Regions from separate parts of the Nonomuraea sp. NPDC050547 genome, predicted to be linked through region 2. Evidence: riboswitches for the same ligand, from Rfam matches in the RefSeq annotation. Region 2 holds a riboswitch; each other region holds the start of a gene.
What was found. Region 2 has a riboswitch for cyclic di-AMP ahead of ACIBHY_RS01375 (C40 family peptidase). Riboswitches for the same ligand answer to the same signal wherever they lie in the genome.

Region 1 (4,913 bases), on a different contig from region 2:
GACCAACACGCTGTCCTGCCACCGCCTGCCCAGCGGGGGGCTCCTTCGGCCGGCGCTCCACGCGGATGCCGGCCGGCACTGGCGCACGGGTGCGGGGCGCGGGGGTGCCGGTGCGCGGGTGCGGGGCGAAAGAGGTGCTGCCCCACGGGTGCGGGGCAGCACGGGTGTCAGCTGATCTTGTGGATCCAGCTGTGGGGGTCGGGGCGGGTGCCGTACTGGATGCCGACGAGTTCGTCGCGGATGCGCATCGTGACCGGGCCCGGGGTGCCGTCGCCCACGGTCCAGGCACGGTCGGCGCCCTTGACCGAGCCGACCGGCGTCACCACGGCGGCGGTGCCGCAGGCGAAGACCTCGGTCAGTTCGCCCGACTCGCAGCCGGCCTGCCACTCCTCGATCGATAGGCGGCCCTCTTCGGCCTTCAGGCCGAGGTCGCCGGCGAGCTTGAGGATGGACTCGCGGGTGATGCCGGGCAGGAGCGTGCCGGTGAGGGCGGGGGTGAGGAGGCGATCGCCGTACACGAAGAAGAGGTTCATGCCGCCCATCTCCTCCACGTAGCGGTGCTCGTGGGAGTCGAGCCAGACGACCTGGTCGCAGCCCTGGGCGACGGCCTCGCGCTGGGCGACGAAGGCTCCGGCGTAGTTGCCGCCGCACTTGGCGGCGCCGGTGCCGCCGGGGGCGGCGCGGGTGTACTCGGTCGAGAGCCACACGGAGACGGGCTTGACGCCGCCGCTGAAGTACGAGGCGGCGGGCGAGGCGATGACCATGAAGCGGTAGTTCTCGGACGGGTAGTTGACGCCGAGGCCGACCTGGGTGGCGATGATGAACGGGCGCAGGTAGAGGCTGTGGCCCTCGGTCGTGGGGACCCAGTCGCGGTCGGCCTGGACGAGGAGTTCGAGCGCCTCCACGAAGGTGTCTTCCGGCAGTTCCGGCATGGCCATGCGCGCGCAGGAGTGGTTGAAGCGGGCGGCGTTGGCGTAGGGGCGGAAGGTGACGATCGAGCCGTTCGCGTGCCGGTAGGCCTTGAGACCCTCGAAGAGTTCCTGCGCGTAGTGGAAGACGGAGGTCGCGGGGTCGAGCGTGAGCGGTCCATACGGCGTGAGGCGGGCGTCGTGCCAGCCGGTGCCCTCCGTGTAGTCGATCGAGACCATGTGATCGGTGAAGGCTTTCCCGAACCCGGGGCTCGCCAGTACCGCCTCGCGCTCTGCCGCGGTGCGAGCGTGGTCGGATAGCTGCACGTCGAAGCTGAGCTTCTGAGAGGTGGTCATGACGGAGATCCTTCTCTTTCTCTGAGGACTACCCTGCATCCATTCTGCGCCGGATCGGGTAGAGGGAACTTACTGCATCTAAAAGGACGACCGTTAGGGCGCAACGAAAACGCCCGGAGGCTCTCGCGAGCCACCGGGCGTGGGTGGTCAGGCGGCCGCGAGTGCGCTGGGGCGCCTGGGCCGCTTGTCAGGTCGGTACCGGGTGTTCACGAGCTGCGGGTTCGCGCGTTGCCTGCCGTACCTCCGCAGACTTCTTGTCAGACCCCGAGGGTGGGGGATCTCACGTTCTGCGGTACGGCGGGCCGCTCGTGGGCCGGTGGCCTGAGGCGTCAGGCGCCGCCGGATACTCGGGCGGCGAGGTCGTCGCCGATTTCCCGGGTGGTGCGGGCGGCGGCGTGCGAGAGGCGCTCAACGATGTCGTCGGCGACGGCCTGCTCGACGCGGGCGGCCTCGGCGGTCAGACCGAGGTGGTCCAGGAGCATGGCGACCGAGAGGATGGTGGCGGTCGGGTCGGCCTTGCTCTGCCCGGCGATGTCGGGGGCGCTGCCGTGCACCGGCTCGAACATGCTCGGCGCGGCGCCTTCGGGGTTGATGTTGCCGCTGGCCGCGAGGCCGATGCCACCGGCCACCGCGGCGCCGAGGTCGGTGATGATGTCGCCGAACAGGTTGTCGGTGACGATCACGTCGAAGCGCTCGGGCTGGTTGACGAAGAACATCGTGGCCGCGTCGATGTGCACGTAGTCGGTGGCGACCTCGGGGTACTCCTCGGCCACGCGGTCGAAGGTGCGCTGCCACAGGTCACCGGCGAAGGTGAGCACGTTGGTCTTGTGGACCAGCGTGAGTTTCTTGCGCGGGCGGCTCTGCGCCTTGGCGAAGGCGTAGCGGACGACGCGTTCGACGCCGTAGGCGGTGTTGATGGACTCCTGCGTCGCCACCTCGTACGGCGTGCCCTTGCGCATGGCCCCGCCGGTGCCGGCGTAGAGCGACTCGGTGCCTTCGCGGACGACGACGATGTCGATGTTCTCGGCCGGTGTGTCGGCCAGCGGCGTCGCGACGCCGGGCAGCAGCTTGACCGGGCGCAGGTTGACGTAGTGGTCGAAGTCGAAGCGGATGCGCAGGAGCAGGTCGCGCTCCAGCAGGCCGGGCGGCACCTTGCGGGGATCGCCGACGGCGCCGAGCAGGATCGCGTCGTAGCCGCGCAGCTCCTGCAGCACGGAGTCGGGTAGGACCTCGCCGGTCCTGGCGTAGCGGTCCGCGCCGAGGTCGTACTCGGTGATGTCGAACTTGGGACCGACCGCCTCGAGAACCTTGAGGCCCTCGGTCACGACCTCGGTACCGATGCCGTCTCCGGGGATGACGGCCAGGCGAATGCTACGCGACTCCATGGGCGGTACCTTACCGGGTCGTCTCGCCTGACGAGCAACCCATCTCATTTCCCGGACACTCCATTTTGCCCGATTTGCACGCTTTTGACTGTTTCGTTAGAGTCCCACCAGCCTAATCCGCACACCGCAGTGCGGAGCCGGGGACCCACCTCCCCCATTGGGGCGAATCGGCGCTTACCACGCCGTAGGGCGACTTCCAGGCCCGAGCCCGACAGCTAACCCGGTAGGCCTTGTGGAAGGACATTCCCCTGTCTCGCATCATCGCGACCGCTGTGCTCATCACCGTCTCCGGTGTCACCGCAGCCACCCTCGCATCCCCCGCCATCGCATCCCCCGCCTCCCCCGCCTCCCCCGTCACCACCGTCGACCCCTACGACGTCACGCTGACCAGCCAGGGCCTCAAGGAAATCCAGGAGCGGCGGACGCCCAAGCCCAGCTGGCAGAAGGCCCTGGCCTACGCCATGGACAAGCGCGGCACCCCGTACGTCTGGGGCGGCACCACCAAACGCGGCTACGACTGCTCCGGCCTCATGCTCCGCGCCTACGAAAGCGCGGGCATCGAACTACCCCGCACCGCCGCCCAGCAGTACTCGGCGTTCTCCAGAAAGATCAGTTGGAAGAACCTGAAGCCCGGCGACCTGGTCTTCTTCTCGGGACTGGGGCACGTGGGCATGATCTCCCGGCCTGGGCACATGGTGCATTCGCCGCGTACCGGTGATGTGGTCAAGGAGGAAAAGCTGAGCGCCTGGCGCCGCCGCGCCTTCGTGGGCGCCGTGCGTCCGGATCCGGCGGGCGTCAAACTCACCAACCAGCTCGAAAAGATCCGCCAAGCCCCCGCGCCCGTCATGCCCACCGCCACGCTGTGACGCGCCCGTTCTCCTGATCTTCTCCTGATCACCTGATAGCGCTGATCCCGCCGGCCCGTCGCGGCGAGCTGTCGCGGTTTCTCCCGTGCGTGGCTTCACTCACGCGCGGGAGAAACCACGGCCTCTGTCGCGCGGGCAATGTCGCGACTTTCTCATGCCGCGCGCGGGCTCTCGCGCGGGCAATGTCGCGACTTTCTCACGCCGCGCGCGGGCCCTCGCGCGGGCCCTTTCGCGGTTTCTCCCGCGAGCGGCCCTGTCGCACGCGAGCTTCTGTCGCGTGGGGTTCTGTCACTGCAGGTTCTTCTCCTACGGCAAGCCACCCACCCCCACCCGCCGCACGTGGACCTCTCTGTCCAGGGAGACGGTCGTCCAGCGGGGGTGGCTGACCGCCGTAACGAGCGCACGTACAGGCGGCATCCCCCATACCCTCGCTGATCTCAGCCCATACGGGTGGAGAAGATCAGGTCCCAGGCGCGGCCCCTCGCATGGGCGACGGCGCCCAGCAACACCCCGCTGTCACCCAGAGCGCTGGCCACGATCGTGGGCCGGAGGGGCCCCAGTTCGCCGATTCGGCGTTGGATGGCGTCGCCCAGCAGGTCGAGGTTGTGTCCTACGCCGCCGGAGAGCACGATCACCTCCGGGTCCAGGACGGCGGCCACCGCCACGAGCAGCCCGCCGATCCGCCGGCCCTCCGCTGCCACGACCGACAGCGCCGCCGGATCGCCCCGTTCCGCGGCGGCGAAGATCTCCTTGGCCGTTCCCAGGGACAGCCCGGCGGCCCGCGCCGCCCGCACCACTCCCGGAGCCGCGGCCACGGTCTCGGTTGCCCCGTGCTCCCGCACGCTCGCATCCCCCTGATCCGCGCCGACCGCCTGCACGACACCGGGGAACGCTTCTCTGGCGCCCTGGACCGACGCCCCGGCAACAGATCCGGCACTCGATACCCCGGACAGCAGATCCGGGGCGGGCGTGCGCTGGGCGTCGGGCGTGCGCTGGGTGTCGGGGTTGGGTCCGCCGTCATGGCCAAGCCGCGCCTCCGAACCCGGCCGCGCCTCGGAGCCGGCCCAGGCGTCGGAGCCAGGCCGGGTGCCGGGGCCAGGCCGGGTGCCGGGGCCAGACTGCATGCCGGAGCCGGGTCGGGCCTCGGAGTTCTGCCGGGTGTCGGTGTCGGCGCTGGGTCGGGTGTCGGGGCTGGGTCGGGTGTCGGGGCTGGGTCGGGTGTCGGGGCTGGGTCGGGTGTCGGGGCTGGGGTTGAGGCTGGCGTCGGTCGTTGGGGGGTTGGGGCTTGGGCTGGTCGTTGGGGGGGTGGGGGTGGAGGGCTCGGGGGCGGGGGTGGGGAGGTCGTCGGTGGCGGGGAGGTAGGAGACCTCGCCCGCCGCGCCCCTGGCGCCCACGTA
Region 2 (4,913 bases):
GCCGTGCGTCAGCATCACCACGCGCCGCGCCCCCGCCGCGCGCAACCGGGGCGCGAGCAGCCCCAGGGGAGCCGCGGCGCCGAAGACCACCGTGTCGGCGCCGAGGCGGGTCACGAGCCGCGCGGCCCGCCGCGCGACGCCGGGCGTGGGCAGCATGAGCGAGGTGGGGTGCCGGACGATGGGGTACGCCTGCCGCCGGTCGAACTCGGCGCTGCCCGCCCAGGCGGGCGCGTAGACGACGACTCCGGGGGTGCGCACCGCAAGCCCGTGCACGAACGACTGGATGCCACCCTGACGCGGCGGGAAGTCGTTCGTGACGATGAGGACGCGCCTCACGGCTCCGGGACGCCGTTCAGCAGCGCCCAGGAGCGGGCCATGGCGATGCGCTGCGGCGCGGTGGGGTGGGAGGAGTACAGGACGTACTCGACGGCGTCCGGCGCGAGGTCGGAGATGTTGGTCGTGGCCAGCCGCTTCTGCATGGCCGTGAACGTCGCCGGGTCGCGGGTGAGGTCGAGCGCGTGGGCGTCGGCGCGCGCCTCGACGTGGCGGCTGACGACGTTCTGGGCGGGTCCCGACAGGACGGTGGCCAGGCTCATCAGGCCCATGACGGCGCCCACGGCCAGGGGTTCGGTGATGGCGGTGACGCGGGCGCGCCGCCGTACCAGCGGGAAGAGCGCGAACAGCAGGGCGGCGCCGAACGCGGCGCCCAGCGCGCCGATGAGCGTGCCGTTGAGCACGTCGTTGTACTTGGCGTGGCCGAGTTCGTGGGCGACGACGAGCTCGACCTCCCGCTCCGGCGCCTTGAGCAGCGTGTCGTAGACGACGATGCGGCGGGTGGCGCCGAAGCCGGAGACGTAGGCGTTGAGCGCGGTCGTGCGGCGGGAGGCGTCGGCGACGAGCACGTCCTCGACCGGTACGCCGTCGCGCTCGGCCATGGCCAGCAGGCCGGTACGCAGCTGGGACGGCGGCATGGGCCGGAAGTCGTTGAACAGCGGCTCGAAGACGACCGGATACACGAACGAGGCGGCGACGGTCAGCGCGGCGGCGCCCACGGCGGCGGGCACCCACCAGCGCCGGAACCTGCGCGCCAGGCCCACCAGCGCCACGATCATGATGGACAGCAGCACGACCCTGACCGCGATGTTCTTCAGCCGGTCGCCGCTCCAGCCCGCCCAGTCCTGCGTGGACAGGCCGAACTCGCGCAGCCGTACCTCGAACCACATGCCGAGCGGCCAGCGCACGACCTCGACCAGCACGGTGAGCAGCAGCACGCCCAGCACGACCCGCACCCACCACGGGCCCTTGAGCCGCCCGAGGACCTTCGCGCCGAGCGGCGTGGCGACCAGCAGCCCGGCGAACAGGATCGTGAGACCGAACGACAGGTACGACGGCACGCTGGTGGCCGCGTCGAACGCCTGCGACCTGGCGATCTCGGCGGCGGAGAAGTCGCGGGCCGGATCGGGGGCGACCCGGGGCGCTCCCGGCGGCAGCGCCCGCCAGGGCGTGGTGAACGCGGCGACCGCGACCACGACGGCGCCGAGCGCGACGGCGGCGATCCCGGCCTGCCGGTGTACCCGCGCGGGGGCCTTGTCCCGCTGATCGGTCACTCGAGTTCCTCCCGTAGATAGGCGCGCCATCCGGCGACGAGCTCGCCGGACGGCAGGGGCAGGGCCCGCTCCACGCCCAGCCGCCGCGCGTCGCGGTAGAGCCTCACCAGCCTGTCCTCGCCGAAGCGCGCGGCCAGGAAGCGACACGCCAGCCAGGCCTCCTGGTAGGACTGTGCCAGCCGCGCGGCCCCGGGCGCGAACGCGTCCGCCCCGGGCAGTTTCCCTGGCACCCGTCCGGCCCGTACCTCGGTGGCGAGTTCGGCCGCCGCCACGGGCACGGCCAGGCCCGCGTCCTTGTAGGCCACGTAGTCGGCGAACCCCTCGTACAGCCAGGCGGGCAGTCCGGCGGTGCCGGCGGCGACGTGGGTGAGCTCGTGGGCGAGGACGACGTCGCGTCCGGTGGGGGTGAGTTTGGCGTAGTTCTCCGGGATCACGATGACCCTGCCGTCGTGGGCGATCGCGGCCAGCCCCTCGACCGAGCCCACGCCGGCCGTCCGCGCCGCGTGTGCGGCGTCCTCGGCGAGTTCGACGCTGGGCCGTACCCGCTGGCCGAGGATCGCCGCGACGCGCACCGCCGCCCGCTCGGCGCGCCGCTGAAGGTCCGCTTCCGCATCGGGCGCCCGTTCGGGGGCGCAGCCCAGCGTGAGGACCAGGAGGGCCGCGAGCGCGGCGCGACGGCTCACGACCACGGCCCCGATGGTAGCCGGACGCGCGAAGGCCCCGTCCCGGGAGGGGACGGGGCCTTTCGGACCGGGCGACTACAGACCGGGCCGGACGGCTCCCGCGAAGGACGACTTGCGCCATCCGCTGAGCCGCTCGATGCGCACCCGCTTGCCGGAACTCGGCGAGTGGACCATCTTGCCGTTGCCGACGTACATGCCGACGTGGCCTCGACCGCGGAAGAACAGCAGGTCACCCGGCTGTAGAGACTTCCACGAGATCTTCTTCTTGATGCGCGCGTACTGGCTGTGCGTCACGCGGGGGATCTTGACTCCGGCCTTCTTCCAGGCGAACTGGACGAGACCGGAGCAGTCGAAGGCGCCGGGTCCCGTTCCGCCGTAGCGGTACGGGTCGCCGATCTGCGCCCTTGCCGCGGAGACGGCCTTGCGGGCCTTGCTCTTCTGCCGGGCAGTCGTCGACTGCGTCGCCGTCTTGGCCGAGGTGGTGGTCTTGGCCGTGGTACGCGCCTGGGCCGCCGGGGCATGGAGGGCGAACCCTCCGGCCGTCACGGTCATGGCGAGCGCCGCGCCACCGAGAACAAGACGGGGGTTGTGCGGGGAGGTAGACAGGATTTCTCCTTGGTTCTTCCACGAACGCCTACCGGGTTAGCTGACGGATTCGGGCCTGGAAGTCGCCCTACGGCACGCTGAACGCGCCGATTCACCCCTTGATCCCGGGGGAATGGGATCGGTGGTTCCCCGGCTCCGTGCCTCCTGGCTGCACGGACTCGGCAGGTCGCGGCCCCTGGTCGTACGGGGGCGACCGGCGGATCTCTATGGGTCCTCATCGAGCCCGGACGGGGCCGATGCCGGTTCGCGGCGCCATGGCTTGTTCGCCGCGACGCCAGAACGTACTCCCGGGTTCATGGCCCGGCAAAGTCCCGGCAAAGTTGTAAAGATCAGATAAAGGACCCTGTCAGGACGGGAACTCCTGCTGGACAGCGGGGTCCCGTTACTCAAATGTGACCCTCCTCACACTTGGAGCTCCAGGGGTGAGTCAGGTCCCATTCGCCCCTCCTGTCACACGCGTCACAGCGGTCAGCCGGAAGCCCGTCGGCGTGTGCCGTACCTCTTCGATCTCCTTCAGCCGCGCGGCGTGCTCGCCGCCGAGATAGCGGAACAGGTACGGCACGCGCCGCCTCCGCCGGATCTCGAACCGGGCGGCGATGGCGTCGAGCATGTCCTCCGCGGGCGAGTGATCGACGTGCGCCTCGCGCCAGCGGGTCATCGGGTCGCGCTCGGGCCCGTCGAAGCGGCCGAGCAGGGTTCCGGCGTCGTAGAACCAGGTGGCGGCGGCCTCGTCGGCCCAGTCCCAGGCGAACTCGTCCACCACGAGCAGCCCGCCCGGCCTCAGCAGCGCGGCCGCCCGGTCGAGTGCGGCCTCCAGCGGATGCATGTGGTGCAGCGACAGTGACAGCACGATGACGTCGAACGGGTCGTCCTCGTAGACGGTCAGGTCGGCGCGCTTGGCGGGCACGCCCGCCGCGAGCGCCGCGGCCGGGTCGAGGTCGATGGCGGTGACGTCGTGGCCGCTCGCGATCAGCGCACCGGCCAGCGCGCCGTCGCCGCAACCGGCGTCGAGAACGCGGGCGGGAGCCTCGGGCAGCGCGGAGAGAATCCAGGTATCCATGGGTCCGATCGTGCAGCGAGCGATCCATGCGCACCACTGCGGGTTCGGCATGAAAGACATAAGCTCCATGCATGCTTGACGTCTGGTCGCTGAAGGTGCTGTCAGAGGTGGGACGGCTCGGGTCGTTCTCGGCGGCCGCCGAGGCGCTGTCCATGACCCAGCCGGCCGTCTCCCGGCAGATCGCCGCGCTGGAGCGCCGGTCGGGGGTGCTGCTGTTCCACCGCCTGCCACGCGGCGTACGGCCCACCGGCGCCGGGCAGGCCGCCCTGGAGCAGGCCGCGCACGTGCTCGACGGGATCGCGCTGCTGGAGACCCGGCTGGCCGCGCACGCGTCGGGCGAGCACGGGCGGGTGCGCGTACAGGCGTTCCCGAGCGCCGTCACCGCGTTCGTGCCCGAGTGCTTTCGCGTCTTCGCCGCCCGTCACCCGGCGGTCGAGCTGTCCCTGACCGTCGGCGGCGGCGGCGCGTCCGCCGTCCTCGCGGGAGAGGCCGACCTCGCGCTGCTCACCTCGTGGGACCCCGAGCCCGCCGGCCTGGAACTGGTGCCGCTGCTCGACGACGAACTGCTGGTCGCGCTGCCGGAAGGCCACCCGCTGGCGGCCGGGGAGAGCGTGCGGCTGCGTGCGCTGGCCGGTCAGGCCTGGATCGACGGCAGCCACCCCGACTGCCTCGGGCCGCTGTCGGAGCTCGCCGCGGCGCTGGGGGCGCCGCCGCGCGTCAGCCACCTGTGCGACGACTGGAACGGCCGCCAGGGCCTCGTGGCGGCCGGCGTCGGGGTGATGGTGTTCCCGTCGATCGCGGGCGGCGCGGCCCTGCGCCCGGACATCAGGCTCCTGCGGCCGGATCCGGCCCTGCCCGCGCGCCGCGTCCTCGCCGCCGTCCTGCCCGCGCCCGGCCGCTCACCGGCCGTGGAGGAGCTGCTGCGGACCATGCTCGGGTACGGCAGGCCGTAACGCC
Region 3 (4,913 bases), on a different contig from region 2:
GGGGACGGCCGTTTCACGGTCGGCGGCGCCGAGGCGGAGCGGCTGCTGGTGGCGACGGGCCGCCGGGTGGATCTGAAGGCGCTGGGCGTCGGCGCGATCGGTCTCGACGAGAGCGCGCGGGCGATTCCCGTGGACGCGCGGATGCGCGCGGCCGAGGGCGTCTGGGCGATCGGCGACGCGGTAGGCAAGGGCGCTTTCACCCACATGTCGATGTACCAGGCGAACATCGTGGTCAAGGAGATCCTCGGCGAGCCCGTGCACGAGGCCGAGTACCACGCCGTGCCCCGGGTGACCTTCACCGATCCCGAGGTGGGCGCGGTGGGCCTGACCGAGGCGCAGGCCCGCGAGCGGGGCCTGGATGTGCGCGTCGCCATGGGCGATCTGGGCACGCGCGGGTACATCGCCCAGGCCGAGGGGCTGGTCAAGCTGGTGGCCGCCGACGGTGTCCTGGTCGGCGCGACCGTGGCGGCGCCGCCCGGGGGCGAGGTCCTGGGACTGCTGACGCTGGCGGTGCACGCCCGTGTCCCGCTCCCCAGGCTCGACGAGATGATCTACGCCTACCCGACGTTCCACCGGGCGGTTTCGGCCGCCGTGAAGGAGCTCACCGCGGCCGGGTGACCGTCAGCGCGACGCGGGGCGCTTGCCGTGGTTGGCCTTCTTCTTCTTGCGTGCTCGGGACTTGCGGGCGCGCCTTGCCATCCGTCGTCCTCCTTTGAGCGGGCCTTTTCCGGTACGGCATGCGTATCCCACACCAGGCCCCCCGGCAAGCGACCTCACATTCTTCAACATGTTCATGTCATAATCTGTTTGAACTTGTTGGAAGGAGAGCGCGTGCTCGCACAGCAGCGGCAACAGACGATCCTCGAACGGGTCCGGGCCAGCGGCGGCGTCCGCGTGGCCGACCTCGTGCGCGAGCTCGGCGTCTCCGACATGACCGTCCGGCGCGATCTGGAGTCCCTGGCCGAGCGCGGCCTGCTGGAGAAGGTGCACGGCGGCGCGACCACGCTCGGCCCCGGCTCCACGGAGGAGCCGGGCTTCACCGCCAAGTCCGCCCGCCAGCAGCAGGAGAAGGAGTCGATCGCGCGCCGCGCCGCCGAGCTGGTCGGGCCCGGCACCGCGGTCGCCCTGTCGGCGGGCACCACCACGTGGGCGCTGGCCCACCACCTGGTCTCGGTGCCCGACCTCACCGTCATCACGAACTCGGTCCCGGTCGCCGACGTCTTCCACCGCGCCCCGCGCGCCGACCGCACGGTGGTGCTCACCGGCGGCGTCCGCACGCCCTCCGACGCGCTGGTCGGTCCCGTCGCCGTCGCCGCGATCCGCCGCCTGCACGTGGACACGCTGTTCCTGGGCGTGCACGGGATGAGCGCGCGCGCCGGGTTCACCACGCCGAACCTGCTGGAGTCGGAGACCGACCGGGAACTGGTGGCCGCCGCCCACCGCCTGGTCGTGCCGGCCGACCACACCAAGTGGAACACCGTCGGCATCAGCACGATCGCCGACCTGGCAGAGGCCGACGTCGTCATCAGCGACCAGGGTCTGCCCGCCGAGGCGCGCGCCGAGCTGGCCGAGCGCGTCGGGGAACTGATCATCGCGGAGGGCACGCAGTGAAGCGCACCATCACCCACCTGGCCGACGGGCGAGAGCTGATCTACTTCGACCGGCGCGACGACGCCGACCGCGGCGCGGTGGACCGGCGCCCGCTCGACCCCCGGCCGCTCGCCTCGGAGCTGCGCTACGACCCGCTGACCGAGGAGTGGATCGCGATCGCGGGGCACCGGCAGACGCGGACGTTCCTGCCGCCCGCCGACGAGTGCCCGTTGTGCCCGTCGTCCGACACGCGGGCCTCGGAGATCCCGGCGCACGACTATGACGTGGTGGTGTTCGAGAACCGCTTCCCATCTTTCAGCGGAAATTTTGGGACTTATCACGATGTGGGCGGCCTGAGTGAGGTGCGGCCGGGGGCGGGGCGGTGTGAGGTGGTGTGCTTCACCTCCGAGCACTCCTCGTCGTTCTCACGGCTGACCGACGCGCAGGTCGAACTGGTCATGGAGGCGTGGGCGGACCGCACCGCCGAGCTGTCCGCGATCGAGGGCGTGGAGCAGGTCTTCGTCTTCGAGAACCGGGGCGAGGAGATCGGGATCACGCTGCCCCACCCGCACGGGCAGATCTACGCCTACCCCTACGTGACGCCGCGGACCAAGCTGCAGCTCGCGGCGGCGCAGCGGCGGCCGGGGCTGTTCGCGGACGTGCTGGCCGCCGAACGGGCCGGGGAGCGGGTCGTGGCGGCCAACGAGTTGTGGACCGCCTTCGTGCCGGCCGCGGCGCGCTGGCCGTACGAGGTGCATGTCTACCCGCATCGGCAGGTGCCGGACCTCGCGGCGCTGACCGAGGCGGAGCGGGCGGCCTTCGCGCCGCTCTACACCTCGGTGCTGCGGGCGCTGGACGGGATCTTCGGGGTGGCCATGCCGTACATCTCGGCCTGGCACCAGGCGCCGGTGCAGTACCTGCGTGAGCTGGGACATCTGCACCTGGAGCTGTTCTCGATCAGGCGCGCGCCCGGCAAGCTCAAGTACCTGGCGGGGTCGGAGTCGGCGATGGGGGCCTTCGTCAACGACGTGCTGCCCGAGGAGGCCGCACGCCTGCTTCGATCACAGGTAGATCACTAATTGATTTCCACTTGAAGTCGCGTTACCCGCCATTTACTACTAATATCCCTCACGCACCGGTTGTCACAGCCGTTGCCGCCTAATCCCGGGCGTGTTGCCCAGGAGCCGGGGACCCAGCCTCACCTGGGGTGAATCCACTTCGGTGGTAGGGCATCTCCATGCCCGAACCCGTCAGCTAACCCGGCCGGCAGATGGAGAGGAATCCCCCACGTGGCGGTTGCGTCCCCCGCGGCTCTGGCCATCGGTCTCATCACCGCCGCAGCTGTGGCGCTCACCCCGGCGAGCGCGCTCGCCGCGCCCAAGCCGAGCGAGAAGCAGCTGCGGGCCGAGCTGAAGAAGCTCAACACCCAGGTGGACAAGCTCATCGAGAGTTACAACGGCAAGCGCGTGGCCCTCGCCAAGGCGAAGGAGGCGGAGAAGTCCGCCCAAGCGCGCCTGGCCACCGCCGAGACGGCCCTGGTCGAGGCCGAGCGGCGGGTGGCCGAGATCGCCCAGCTGCGCTACCAGGGCAGCGGCGGCACGCTGCCCGGCTTCCTGTACACGCCTGACGCGCCGGGCGCGGCCGTACTGGAGCAGCTCACCGACGAGGAGCAGGCGGTCATCGCGGGCGTCGCCGCCGCCCGCGACGAGAAGAAGAAGGCCGCCGACGCGGCCGCCGCGCTCACCGCCCAGATCGCCGGGCAGGCGGATGAGGTGGACAAGGAGCGCGACGAGGCCGAAGGCGTCATCAAGGACATCAAGGACAAGCTCCAGGACCTCATGCCGTACGGCACCGGCAAGCGCAACGACGGTTCCTGGGCCCCCGAGCTGCCCTCCGGCTCCGACAACATCACCTCACGGATGCGGATCATCCGCGACGAGATCAAGAAGACCTTCAACCTGCCCTTCGAGGTCGGCTGCTACCGCTCGGGCGGCGGCGGCGAGCACCCGCTCGGCCGGGCCTGCGACTTCATGATGAGCACCGGCGGCTCCATGCCCACCGCCGCCAACCAGGCACTCGGCGACCAGATCGCGGCCTGGGCGATCAAGAACAAGAACCGCTTCGGCGTGAAGTACGTCATCTGGAAGCAGCGCATCAACATGGGATCGGGATGGCGGGCGATGAGCGACCGCGGCAGCATCACCGAGAACCACTTCGACCACCCGCACATCTCCATGCAGTGAGTGCGCCCCAGTAGTGTGACCCCTCGGATGTGATCACCGGGCAAGGAGGGGCACCGTGGCGCTGCAGCCACCGCCGGGACTGGCCATGCTGCTCAACATCGTCGTCTCGTGGCCGCTCGTCGACGAGGACCGGCTGTACGCGGCCGGTACCCAGTGGATCTCCTTCGCGATGACGGCGGTGCGCGTCTCCTCGACCGCGGCCACGCACGCCGCCCAGACCACCGCACGCAACGAGGGCGAAGGCGTCCGGGCGTTCGACGGCGAGTGGCGCGACACCTCCGCACGCTCCGGCGACGCGGTCACCGCCGCGCTGCTCATCGGCGGCGCGTTACAGATCTCCGCGACGATCGTGCTGGCCATGAAGGTGGCGCTGATCGTCCTGCTCATGCGGCTCGCCCTGCACCTGTCGCGGCTGGTCGCGGCCTCTGGCCCCACCGCCGGCGCCTCGCTCGCCGCCGTGGGTCCGGTCGTGGGCGGCGCCAGGACGACCGCGCGGGAGATCATCCGCCGGATGGTCGAGCTGCTGGAACGCAGCGCGCTGCGCCTGTTCGGACGCGCGTCCGCGCTGCTGCGCAAGCCGGCCTCCAAAGCGGGGTCCGGCGCGATCCCGCCCGGCAGGCGGCCGCCGACACCCCTGCGCGGCCCCGGCAACCACCTCGAGTCGGCGGCCGACAAGAACGTCGACGTCTCGAGCATCACGCCGTACCCGATCTGGCGGCGCGACCGCCCGCCGGTCTACCGCGCCGAGGACAGGTCTCCCGACGAGATCTTCGAGCGGGGCCTGCGCCCGCGCGACCCGTCGATGACGAACCTGTCCGACTACGTGCTCAAGGCCAAGCCGTCCGCCTTCGTCGGGACCAGCACGCGGATGGACATCGACAACGCCGTCCCGCGCCGCTACGTCTACGAGGTCGACGCCCCGGGCGGGATCGACGTCCAGGACACCGTGAAGGCCGCCCGCCATCTGGCCCACGAGCGCGAGATCGCCTTCCCCGGCGGAGTGCATCGGAGATACATCACCGGCGCCTGGCCGCAAGGGGTGCCCAAAACGCCGCAGAACTTCATCCGCAACCCGCACTA

Region 1: it holds a riboswitch for cyclic di-AMP, as region 2 does, so the genes downstream of both, ACIBHY_RS27750 (C40 family peptidase) here and ACIBHY_RS01375 (C40 family peptidase) in region 2, are expected to answer to the same signal.
Region 3: it holds a riboswitch for cyclic di-AMP, as region 2 does, so the genes downstream of both, ACIBHY_RS43455 (coiled-coil domain-containing protein) here and ACIBHY_RS01375 (C40 family peptidase) in region 2, are expected to answer to the same signal.

The regions. Positions count from the first base shown of each region.
Region 1 is NZ_JBITGW010000011.1:238,665-243,577, forward strand. Features, by position in the region: gene ACIBHY_RS27735 (O-methyltransferase) at 1-2, shown strand, start outside; gene ACIBHY_RS27740 (branched-chain amino acid aminotransferase) at 168-1,265, opposite strand; gene ACIBHY_RS27745 (3-isopropylmalate dehydrogenase) at 1,595-2,650, opposite strand; cyclic di-AMP (ydaO/yuaA leader) riboswitch at 2,750-2,895, shown strand; gene ACIBHY_RS27750 (C40 family peptidase) at 2,923-3,516, shown strand; gene ACIBHY_RS27755 (ROK family protein) at 3,954-4,913, opposite strand, start outside.
Region 2 is NZ_JBITGW010000001.1:291,563-296,475, reverse strand. Features, by position in the region: gene ACIBHY_RS01390 (glycosyltransferase family 4 protein) at 1-336, opposite strand, end outside; gene ACIBHY_RS01385 (M48 family metallopeptidase) at 333-1,607, opposite strand; gene ACIBHY_RS01380 (hypothetical protein) at 1,604-2,296, opposite strand; gene ACIBHY_RS01375 (C40 family peptidase) at 2,366-2,842, opposite strand; cyclic di-AMP (ydaO/yuaA leader) riboswitch at 2,907-3,070, opposite strand; gene ACIBHY_RS01370 (class I SAM-dependent methyltransferase) at 3,324-3,956, opposite strand; gene ACIBHY_RS01365 (LysR family transcriptional regulator) at 4,028-4,909, shown strand.
Region 3 is NZ_JBITGW010000022.1:54,876-59,788, forward strand. Features, by position in the region: gene ACIBHY_RS43435 (dihydrolipoyl dehydrogenase family protein) at 1-618, shown strand, start outside; gene ACIBHY_RS43440 (50S ribosomal protein bL37) at 622-699, opposite strand; gene ACIBHY_RS43445 (DeoR/GlpR family DNA-binding transcription regulator) at 832-1,611, shown strand; gene galT (galactose-1-phosphate uridylyltransferase) at 1,608-2,669, shown strand; cyclic di-AMP (ydaO/yuaA leader) riboswitch at 2,736-2,873, shown strand; gene ACIBHY_RS43455 (coiled-coil domain-containing protein) at 2,880-3,833, shown strand; gene ACIBHY_RS43460 (hypothetical protein) at 3,889-4,913, shown strand, end outside.